Regions from separate parts of the Pseudoxanthobacter sp. genome, predicted to be linked through region 1. Evidence: riboswitches for the same ligand, from Rfam matches in the RefSeq annotation. Region 1 holds a riboswitch; the other holds the start of a gene.

The links. Region 1 has a riboswitch for thiamine pyrophosphate ahead of thiE (thiamine phosphate synthase). Riboswitches for the same ligand answer to the same signal wherever they lie in the genome.
Region 2: it holds a riboswitch for thiamine pyrophosphate, as region 1 does, so the genes downstream of both, thiM (hydroxyethylthiazole kinase) here and thiE (thiamine phosphate synthase) in region 1, are expected to answer to the same signal.

Annotation. Positions count from the first base shown of each region.
Region 1 is NZ_DAISHT010000075.1:10,757-16,045, forward strand. Features, by position in the region: gene V7067_RS09180 (UDP-2,3-diacylglucosamine diphosphatase) at 1-287, opposite strand, end outside; gene thiD (bifunctional hydroxymethylpyrimidine kinase/phosphomethylpyrimidine kinase) at 416-1,288, opposite strand; gene thiE (thiamine phosphate synthase) at 1,303-2,010, opposite strand; TPP riboswitch at 2,001-2,126, opposite strand; gene trmFO (methylenetetrahydrofolate--tRNA-(uracil(54)-C(5))-methyltransferase (FADH(2)-oxidizing) TrmFO) at 2,472-3,920, shown strand; gene V7067_RS09200 (hypothetical protein) at 4,419-4,598, shown strand; gene pdxH (pyridoxamine 5'-phosphate oxidase) at 4,713-5,289, opposite strand, start outside.
Region 2 is NZ_DAISHT010000187.1:952-6,240, forward strand. Features, by position in the region: gene V7067_RS14180 (glutamate--tRNA ligase) at 1-827, opposite strand, end outside; TPP riboswitch at 1,004-1,127, shown strand; gene thiM (hydroxyethylthiazole kinase) at 1,316-2,098, shown strand; gene V7067_RS14190 (substrate-binding domain-containing protein) at 2,454-3,362, shown strand; partial or broken gene V7067_RS14195 (diguanylate cyclase) at 3,425-5,289, shown strand, end outside.

The sequences.
Region 1 (5,289 bases):
ATACGCGCGCCCTTGCGCCCCTTGCGCAGCAGCTTCTGGACCACATCGTTGTGGGTCTGCGGCCAGTACCACGCCCGCCGCAGCCGCCAGCCGTCGACGATATCGCCGACCAGATAGATCGTCTCGGCATCGTGCACGCGCAGAAAGTCGAGCAGCAGTTCGGCCTGACAGCCGCGGGTTCCGAGGTGAATGTCGGAGAGAAAGAGCGCGCGGTAGTGGCGCGGGGCATCGTCATCCGGCGGCAGGCGGCCGAGCGCCGCCGTATCGTTGATGAACTGGTCCATCATCGTTGATCCCTCATGCCCCGGCAGAAGCGCTCAGGGGCGAAAGACCGGAGCGGCGCGGGGGCCGCGGACGCGAGGACCTCAGGGTCTCAGCCGCTCCGGCGATGAGGGATCAGGACGCGATTCCAGTATCATCCTTGTGACGAAGCGGCTTTTCCCGGCTCCGGCGGCGGCCACAACGCATGAAAATGGTGCACGGGACCATGGCCGTTGCCGATCTTCAACACATCGGCGGCGCGGATTGCTTCGGTGAGATAGGCTTTTGCCCGCGCAATCGCCGGCTCCAGCGCCAGCCCCTGCGCAAGACCGGCGGCAATAGCCGACGACAGGGTGCAGCCGGTGCCGTGGGTGTTCATGGTCACATGGCGCGGTGCGGTGAACCAGCGTCGTTCGCCGCCGGCCGTCACCAGCAGGTCGCGCGCCTGCGGGCCGCTCAGGTGGCCGCCCTTCAGCAGCACCGCATAAGGGCCGGCAGACAGCAGCTTTTCCGCCTGCGCCACGATTTCCGCCTCGCTCTCCGCCAGCGGCAGCCCGGTCAGGCGCGCGGCCTCCGGCAGGTTCGGCGTCAGCAGGTAGGAGCGCGGCAGCAGATATTCGATGAGGGCGGCCACCGCCTCCGGCACCAGCAGCGGATCGCCGGAGGTGGCCACCATCACCGGATCCGCCACCACGGGGCCGCCGTCGAAGGCGTCGAGCCCCTCGGCGATGGCAATGATGGTGTCGATGCGCGAGACCATGCCGATCTTCACCGCCGAAACGGCCAGATCGGAAAAGACGGCGTCGATCTGCGCCCGCACGAACTCCGCCGGCGCGTCGAACACGTCGCTGACGCCGAGGGTGTTCTGCGCCGTCAGCGCCGTCACCACGCTGGCGCCGTAGACGCCGAGGGCGGAAAAGGTCTTCAGGTCGGCCTGAATGCCGGCGCCGCCGCCGGAATCCGATCCGGCAATGGTCACGGCAATGGCGGGGGCTGCGGCGCTCGCCGCGGACTGCGAACCGGTCATGATGCTCTCCGCCGTCAGGCCGCACCGGCCGGGGCCAGCGCCCGGTCGACGGCAAGGCGCAGGGCACGGGCGGCCATCCACGGGTCGGGCGCGGCGGTGATGGCGGAAATGACGGCCACGCCGCCCACGCCCGCGCCGATCACCCCGGCCGCGTTATCCTGCGTGATGCCGGCGATGGCGCCGACCGGCACCCCGTCGTCGCGGCCGCGGATCGCCGTGGCGATGCGCGAGAGGCCGCCAAGCCCCATGGGCGGCTCGGCATCGGCCTTGGAAAGCGTCTGGAAGACCGCGCCGATGCACACATAATCCAGTTCGCCATAGGCCGCCGCGTGGGCATCGGCGATGCTGCCGATGCTGAGGCCGACGATGGCCTGCGGCCCGAGCAGACGGCGCGCATCGCGCACCGCGATATCGCTCTGGCCCACATGGGTGCCGTCGGCGCCGGCCGCGAGGGCCACGTCCACCCGGTCGTTGATGACCAGCGGCACGCCGGTGCCTTCCAGCGCCTGCTTCAGCGCGCGGGCATTGGCGATCATGTCGCGCGTCGAGCCGTGCTTGTCGCGATACTGCACCAGCGTGGCGCCGCCGGCGACCGCCGCACGCGCGACATCGACCAGCGGCCGGCCGCGCGTCTGCAGCGGATCGACCAGACAATAGACCCTGATATCGACAGGGCGGCGAAGACGGGACGGCGCTTCCGGCGCCGGATCGGTGGTGCTCATGTCTCAATTCCCTCCGCCGGCATGATCCGGTTCAGGTACAAGGGGTTGGCGCTGGTGCCTCTCAGCCCCCGGCAGCCGGCTGCCGCCGGTGCACGGGGACACCCCCATGAGATCGTCGTTATGGGCGGCCGGGCGGCCGCCGATGGAACGCCGGCGGCTTTCCGCCGCCGTTGCCGGCATGAGCCGCTTCCGCGGCCCCGCCCGCCGGTCCGCCGGTCTGGCGGGGTGCGGGCCGGGCATCGGGTGCGCGGCAGAGCCGGCGCCGGTTTCATGCCGTTGCGCAACTCTTAGACACTGCCGGCGCCGTGTTCAAGCCGCTTGCGCGCCCGTCCGCGCCCCGGCCCAGTTGACGCCCCGGCCCCGCGGACGCCATACAGCCGGCAAAGATGCAGGGCGCGCCGCAGGGGCGCCCGCTCCGCCCCCCTGCGTTGCCGGAGGCCCGCGCCATGCCCTTCTGTCCGATGCCCTTCGATCTCGCCTCCGCCGCGGCTCCGGCGCACCCGGGCCTGAAGCCGGTCCATGTGGTGGGCGGCGGGCTCGCCGGCTCCGAGGCCGCCTTCCAGATCGCCCGCCACGGCGTGCCGGTGGTGCTGCACGAAATGCGCCCGGTGCGCGGCACCGAGGCCCACCGCACCGAGGGCTTCGCGGAACTGGTGTGCTCCAACTCGTTCCGCTCCGACGATGCCTATGCCAACGCCGTCGGCCTGATCCACGCGGAAATGCGCCGCGCCGGCTCGCTCATCCTCGCGGCCGCCGATGCCAACCCGGTGCCGGCCGGCGGCGCGCTGGCGGTGGACCGCGAGGCGTTTTCCGCCGCCGTCACCGCCGCGCTGGAAGGCCATCCGCTCATCAGCGTGGTGCGCGAGGAGATCGCCGGACTGCCGCCGCAGGACTGGGACAGCGTGGTGGTGGCCACCGGCCCGCTCACCGCCCCGCCCCTTGCCGATGCCATCCGCCAGCTCACCGGCGAAGCCTCGCTCGCCTTCTTCGATGCCATCGCCCCTATCGTTCACCGCGAAAGCGTGAACATGGAGATCGCCTGGTACCAGTCGCGTTATGACAAGCCCGGCCCGTTCGGCACCGGCAAGGACTATCTGAACTGCCCGATGACGCGCGATCAGTATGAGGCGTTCGTGGCCGGGCTGGTTGCCGGCGAGACGGTGTCGTTCCACGAGTGGGAAGCCGACACGCCTTATTTCGACGGCTGCCTGCCGATCGAGGTGATGGCGGCGCGCGGGCCGGAGACGCTGCGCCACGGCCCGATGAAGCCGATGGGCCTCACCAACCCGCGCGATCCGCTGGTCAAGCCCTATGCGGTGGTGCAGCTGCGGCAGGACAATGCGCTGGGCACGCTCTACAACATCGTCGGTTTCCAGACGAAGCTGAAATATGGCGAACAGGCGCGCATCCTGCGGATGATTCCGGGGCTGGAGAACGCCGAATTCGCCCGCCTCGGCGGCCTGCACCGCAACACCTTCCTCAACTCGCCGAAGCTGCTGGACGGCACCCTGCGGCTGAAGGCGATGCCCCGGCTGCGTTTCGCCGGCCAGATCACCGGCTGCGAGGGCTATGTGGAATCGGCGGCGGTGGGGCTCATCGCCGGCCGCTTCGCCGCCGCCGAGCGCCTTGGCCTCGCCCCGCTCGCCCCGCCGCCCACCACCGCGCTCGGCGCCCTGCTCGGCCACATCACCGGCGGTCACCTGTCGCTGGAGGAGGAAGGCACGCCGCGGTCGTTCCAGCCGATGAACGTCAATTTCGGCCTGTTCCCCCCGGTCAGCGTGCCGAAGCCGGAGGACGGCCGCCGCCTGCGCGGCGCTGCCAAGACGCAGGCCCGCAAGCGCGCCATGGCCGAACGCGCGCTGGCCGACCTCGGCCCCTGGCTTGAAGCGAGCGCCCTCAGCGCCGGCTGAGGCACGCTTGACGCGCCGGAACAGGGCCCGGACCGTGCGCAGGGCAGCTCCTTCGCCGGCGTATGACCGGGCGGTAACCAGAGCCGCTGTTTGGTCATGGCTGCCATGTTGGCGGCCTGAAGAGGCCTTTGTGACGGCCCGGCGGCGCCGGGTCTGCCGTTGTTAGCGACTGGTGCGCAAGGCGAAATCGGCCTGCATTGATCCGGCGCAGGCGGCTCTGTGGCCCCTGCCCGCCGGCGGGCAACGGGCGGGCTGTGGCCGCTTTGCAACGCCGGCCGCCGTTTCTTGCCATATTCTGCAGGCAAAGGGCGCCGTCAGAGACCGCCGGCCCGCAAATGCGGCCCGCTCTGAAATCCGGCCCGCCTGCCTTGCCGGCGGTCTGCAACGAACCCTGCGGAGGGACGAGCCATCGCCCTTTTCCGCAACCGGGGCAGCGGCATTGCTGCCCGAACCCGAGATCCGAAAAGACTCCGGCCCGGCCGGAGAGGAGTGACGACCATGAGCAACAAGCATCCGAATGCCGCCGACGCTGCCGGCAACGACCTGACCCCGGCCGCCCAGGAAGCCGCCATTGTGGAAGCCCGGCTTGCCACCCATTACAAGCCCCTCGGCCTGCGCGCCGTTGCCGCCGCCGAAGCGGTGATGCACGAGGACAAGGAAGACGAGCAGGCCCGCTGAGGCCGGCCCGCAAGCGTTCCCGTTGCCGGTTTTCTGTTCCGACACTGCCCTGCGGCCGGAAAGCGATGGCTTCCCGGCCGCAGTCATGTCCGGGCCGCGCCCGTCCGCCGCCGGTCAGGGATAGAGGCGGACCTTGTCCCACGGCTGATCGGCGGCGGGACGGGTGAAGCGGATGCGGTCGTGCAGGCGGAAGGGCCGGTCGTGCCAGAACTCGATGGCGAGCGGCGTGATGCGGAAGCCCGACCAGTGCGGCGGGCGGGGAATCGAACCGAGGCCGAACTTCGCCGCATAGCGCGCCACTTCCGTTTCCAGCGCGAAGCGGTTTTCCAGCGGGCGCGACTGGCGCGAGGCCCATGCGCCGATGCGGCTGCCGCGGGCCCGCGACTGGTAGTAGGCATCGGCCTCTTCAACCGTTACAGACGCAACGGTGCCGCGCACGCGAATCTGGCGGCGCAGGCTTTTCCAGTGAAACACCAGCGCTGCCTTGGGATGGGCCAGAATCTGCCGTCCCTTTGCGCTCTCGTAGTTCGTATAGAAGACGAAACCGCCGGGATCGGCACTCTTGAGCAGCACCATGCGCACATCCGGCATGCCGTCCTCATCCACCGTTGCGACGGCCATCGCGTTCGGATCGTTGATTTCCGCCCGCGTTGCCTCATCCATCCACTCGGCAAAAAGCTGAAATGGCTCG
Region 2 (5,289 bases), on a different contig from region 1:
CCATCGGCCCGCAGGCCGCGCAGCGACAGCGTGCCGGTGCGCTTCGACATCTGGCTGCCATCGGCCAGAATCAGCAGATTGTGGTGCCCGAAGGCCGGCACGCCGCCGCCAAGCGCCCGGAACAGCGCAATCTGCACGCCCGTGTTGGTCACATGGTCCTCGCCGCGGATGACGTGCGTCACCCCGAGGTCGATGTCGTCCACCACCGAGGGCAGCGTGTAGAGATAGCTGCCGCCGGCGCGCACCAGCACGGGGTCCGACAGCGAGGCGAGATCGACCGTCTGCGGGCCGCGCACCAGATCGTGCCAGCCGATCTCGGTCGCATGGGGCGCAAACGGGTCGCCATCGTGGTTGGGCAGCAGAAAGCGCATGTAGGGCGCCCGGCCACCGGCCTCCAGCGCGGCACGCCCGGCTTCGGAGAGCCGCAGTGCGGCGCGATCATAGACCGGCGGCAGCCCGCGCGCGCGCAGCCGTTTGCGGCGATAGTCCAGTTCCTCGGCCGTCTCGTAACAGGCATAGAGCGCACCGGCCGCCTGCAGCCGGCGGGCGGCCTCGTCGTGGCGATCCTGCCGCTCGCTCTGGCGCACGATCAGGTCGGGCTCAATGCCGAGCCACGCCAGATCCTCCACGATCGCCTGCGCGAACGCCTCCGTGGAGCGCTCGCGGTCGGTATCGTCGAGGCGCAGGATGAAGCGGCCGCCGTGAAGGCGGGCGAACAGATAATTGATGAGCGCCGTGCGGGCGTTGCCAAGGTGCAGGTAGCCCGTGGGCGAGGGCGCGAAGCGGACCACGACGGCCGGGGGAACGTGCGGAGGGGCAACGGACATGCGGGACGGCACCTTTCTGCGGCTTTCGCGCCGGAAGCGGCAGCTTTAGCCCCGCCGCGCAGCGCCGGCAATGCCCGCCCCGGCCCGCCCCCGGCCCGCCCCCGGCCCGCACGGCCGGCGGCGACCGCGCCGGACGGGAGAATTGCAAAGCCGGGAAAGCGCGCTATGCTGCGCCCGTCCAAGCCTTGGGGTGCCGCCCCGGACCTTGCGCAACGGGCGCATGGCCGGCGGCGGCTGAGATTACACCCATCGAACCTGATCCGGGTCATGCCGGCGAAGGGAGTGGCTGAGCCGGTGCTTCCTGCCCGGCTGCCCCCGCGCCCGGAATCCGCCCGGATCGTGAGGGAACGTCCATGACCGTTTCTGTAACTGACACCGTTTCTGTAACTGACGCCGTTTCTGCAACCGACGGGGCCGAAACCGCCCTGCCCGGCGATGCCGCGCCCGCCGGGGCGCTGTCGCTTTCGCCCGGCGCCGCGCTGGCGCAGATGCGCGCCGCCGCGCCGCTCGTCCACAACATCACCAATTTCGTGGTGATGACGCCCACCGCCAACGCGCTGCTCGCCGCCGGCGCCGCCCCGGCCATGCTGCACGCGCCGGAGGAGGTGGCCGAGTTCGCGGCCATCGCCTCCGCGCTGGTGGTCAACATCGGCACCCTGACAGCGGCCGCCCGCGACGCCATGGTGCTGGCCGTGCGCGCCGCCCGCGATGCCGGCCGGCCGTGGGTGCTGGACCCGGTGGCCGGCGGCGTCACCGCCTTCCGGCGCGAGACCGTGGCACAGCTGCTTTGCGAAGGGCCGGCGGTGGTGCGCGGCAACGCCTCCGAGATCATCGCCGCCAGCATCGGCGCATCCGCCGGCCGCGGCGTGGATGCCGCAAACGGCGTCGACGAGGCGGCGGTGCATGCCGATGCCCTCGCCCGCCGCATCGGCGCCACGGTCGTCGTTTCCGGCCCGGTCGACTACATCACCGATGGCACGCGGGCCGTCGAAGTGGCCAACGGCGTGGAAATGATGACGCGCATAACCGGCACCGGCTGCACCTGCACCGCGCTCATCGGCGCCTTCCTCGGGGCCGGACTGCCCGGCCTTGAAGCCGCGACCGCAGCCATGGTGCTGATGGGCGTGGCCGGCGAGGTCGCCGCGCAGGGCAATCCCGGTCCGGGCACCTTCGCCGTGCGCCTCACCGATGCGCTCGCGGCGCTGCGGCCGAAGGATCTGGACCAGCGCGGGCGCTACGCCCTGCGCCTGACGGGCACGCTTGCGGCCTGAAGTCAGTCGCGGGCCGGCACGGGGCGGCGGCGCGGCCGCCGGCCCGTGTGCCCGCTGTCACTGCCTGCCGTTGTCGCTGCCGGCCGGCCTGCAACCGCAGTGCGCCGCGACGTTTTCGCCCCGCCCGCAGATCGCGTTCATCCTTGCCGTCGGTGACACAATGTTGTGATTGTCGGTGGGGCGGCTATTGCGGGAGACGGGTCCGATGAGTGCGCTATGGCCGGCGCAGACGTGCTTGCCAGCCGGATTCCGGGGGGACCGGCGGGACGGAAAAAAGACCGGGCTGACGCGGCGGGCTCTGGCCGGTGCGTCGCTTGCCATGCTGGCGTCCGTCGGTCTCGGTCTGACCGCATCCGTGCCCGCAGCCTGTGCCGAGGTGAAAGAGGCCCGTCGCCCGGTCATCGGACTGGTGATGAAGACGCTCACCAATCCGTTCTTCGCTGTCATGGAAGACGGCGCCCGCCGGGCGAGCAACGATGCCGGCGCCGAACTGGTGGTGCGCACCGCCTCGCGCGAGACGGCCATCGAACAGCAGATCGGCCTCGTCGATTCCCTCATCAAGATGCCGGTCGACGCCATCGTCATCGCCCCGGCCGACTCGGCGCGTCTGGTGCCGGTGCTGGTGCAGGCCGTGCGCCGCGGCATCGTGGTGGTCAATGTCGACAACCAGCTCGACTTCGCCTACTGGCAGCAGTTCGGCCAGCGCCTCCCGTCGCTGGTAACGGTGGATAACCGCAAGGCCGCCGATGCCGTGACCGAGCGCCTGCTGCGCGGCGACAACCCCGCCGTGGCGGCCACCGCGCTGATCGTGGGCGGCATTCCGGATGCCGACAATTCGCGCCAGCGCGTTGCCGGCGCCGGCGATGCCTTCGCCCGGCACGCCAACATAAACGTGGTCGGGCAACTGGCCGGAAACTGGCGTGTGGAAGATGCCTACGAGGCCTCGCTCGCCTTCCTGAAAACCCACCCCGGCATCCGGTATGTCTTTTGCGCCAATGACATGATGGCCGTCGGCGTGCTACAAGCCGTGCAGGAGCTGGGCCTTTCGGGCGTTGCGATTGCCGGCTTCGACAACCTGTCGGAAATCAGGCCCAGCATCGCTGCCGGGCTGATTACGGCAACCGTCGATCAGAATGCCGAAGAGCAGGGTTATCTTGCCGTGCAGGTGGCGCTGGACCTTCTGGCGGGCCGGCCCGTTTCCACGGCGACCCTCGTGCCGGTTCGGGTCATTGACCGGGAAGCCCTCGGGTCCTCCCCGCCCTGAGACCCCGCGGCTGCCCGCCTGAACGGCGGCCCGTTCAGTATGCGTTGAGGAAAGGACGGGCGGTGTCCGCCAGTCAGGAAGGCACAGAGCGCGAAAGGACGCCGGCAGCCGCCGGCGGCACCAGGCGGAAGGGACGGCGTGGCTTCGCCTCGCTGGGCGTCACCTTTGCGTTCTTCGTCATCCTGCTGTCCATCGGACCGCTCGCGTTTCTCGGTCTGGTTTCCTACAACGTCGCGCGCAGCACGGTGCGCGACGTCACCGAGAAATACATGCGCCTCGTACTGTCGGCCGAGCGCGACATTCTCGACATGCAGCTCTCCCAGATCGAGGCGCTGCTGGTTTCGGTCGCCGGCATCGACGAGGTGCGCTCCGCCCTTGGCAGCACACCCGGCCGCAAGCCCGATGTCTTCAGCCGCCTGCGCGCGCAGGAGCAGATCGGCGGCGTGCTGAATGCCTATCTCTACTTGCGCGGCGTCGATTCCATCGATGTCATCGGAACCAACGGAACCGCGCTGCACATCGGCGATGGCGGTGCGGCCGGTCCGCCCGTCGGAAGCGACACCATCTTCGGTGCCGTGACCGCTGAGGAACACCGCATTCACTGGTTCGAAACCCGGGTCGACCCCGGGCGTGGCGGGGCCGGCACGCCGCCCCGGCTGGTGGTGCCGGTGGGCGTTGCGCTGCGCACCTTCGACCGCGAGCGCGTGGCCGAGCGCACCGACGGCGTCGTCGTGCTCAATGCCGACGGCCGGCAGCTTTTCGAGCATCTCGGCGTTTCCGCCTCCGAGAACGCCTCCCAGGCCATGGTCGTCAACGATGCCGGCATCATCGTCTACAACCGCGACCCCGCCCTGATCGGCCGCAAGGCGCCCGATGCCATCCTGCAGGCGCTGGATACGGAGCGGCCCTCCGAGCTGGTGCGCATCGACGGCCGGCAGATGCTGATCGGGCAGGTGCGGGCGAAGACGACGAACTGGTGGATCGTGAGCGTCACGCCGCTCGATGCCATCGACTCGCCCGTGCGCTTTATCGGCACGGCGACGATTTTCGTGCTGGGCCTGTGCATGGTCATCGTCGTCGTGGCCGGTTCGCTCGGCGCCCAGCGCATCGTGCGGCCGCTGCGCGCCATCACCAGCCATTTCAAGGATGTGCAGCACCGCCCGGTGGCCGAGGTCGCCCCCCTGCCGGTGGTCGGCAGCGGCGAGGTGGCCGAACTCGCCCACTGGTTCAACGTGTTCCTGTCGTCGGAAGCCGACCGGCAGCGGGCAGCGGCGGCACTGCGCGAAAGCGAGGAGCGTTATGCCCTCGCCGTGCGCGGGGCCAACGATGCGCTGTGGGACTGGAACTTCCGCGCCAACGAGGTCTACTACTCGCCGCGCTGGCGCATGCTGCTGGGCGGCGGCGACCGCGTCATCGGCAAGAGCCCGGCGGTGTGGATCGACGCCATCCACCCCGACGACCGCGAGGACGTGCTCGCCCGCATTTCCGCCCATCTCGCCGGCAAAACGCCCCAGCTGATGATGGAACACCGGCTGCGGCAGGCCAACGGGGAATATATCTGGGTGCTGGCGCGCGGCATCGCACTGCGCGACGAGGCCGGGCGGCCCTATCGCATGGCCGGTTCGCACAGCGACGTGACCTCGCGCAAGCGCGCCGAGGAGCAGCTGCGCCACGATGCGATGCACGACATGCTGACCGGCCTGCCCAACCGCCGGGCCGTGTTCCGTGCGCTGGCCCAGATGCTGCGCCAGACCGACAGCACGCAGGACCGGCAGGTCGGCCTGCTGGTGCTCGACATCGACCGTTTCAAGGACATCAACGATTCCCTCGGCCACGACGTGGGCGATGCGGTGCTGGTGACGGTGGCGCGCCGGCTGCGGCAGGCGCTGCGGCACGACGACATGGTGGCCCGCCTCGGCAGCGACGA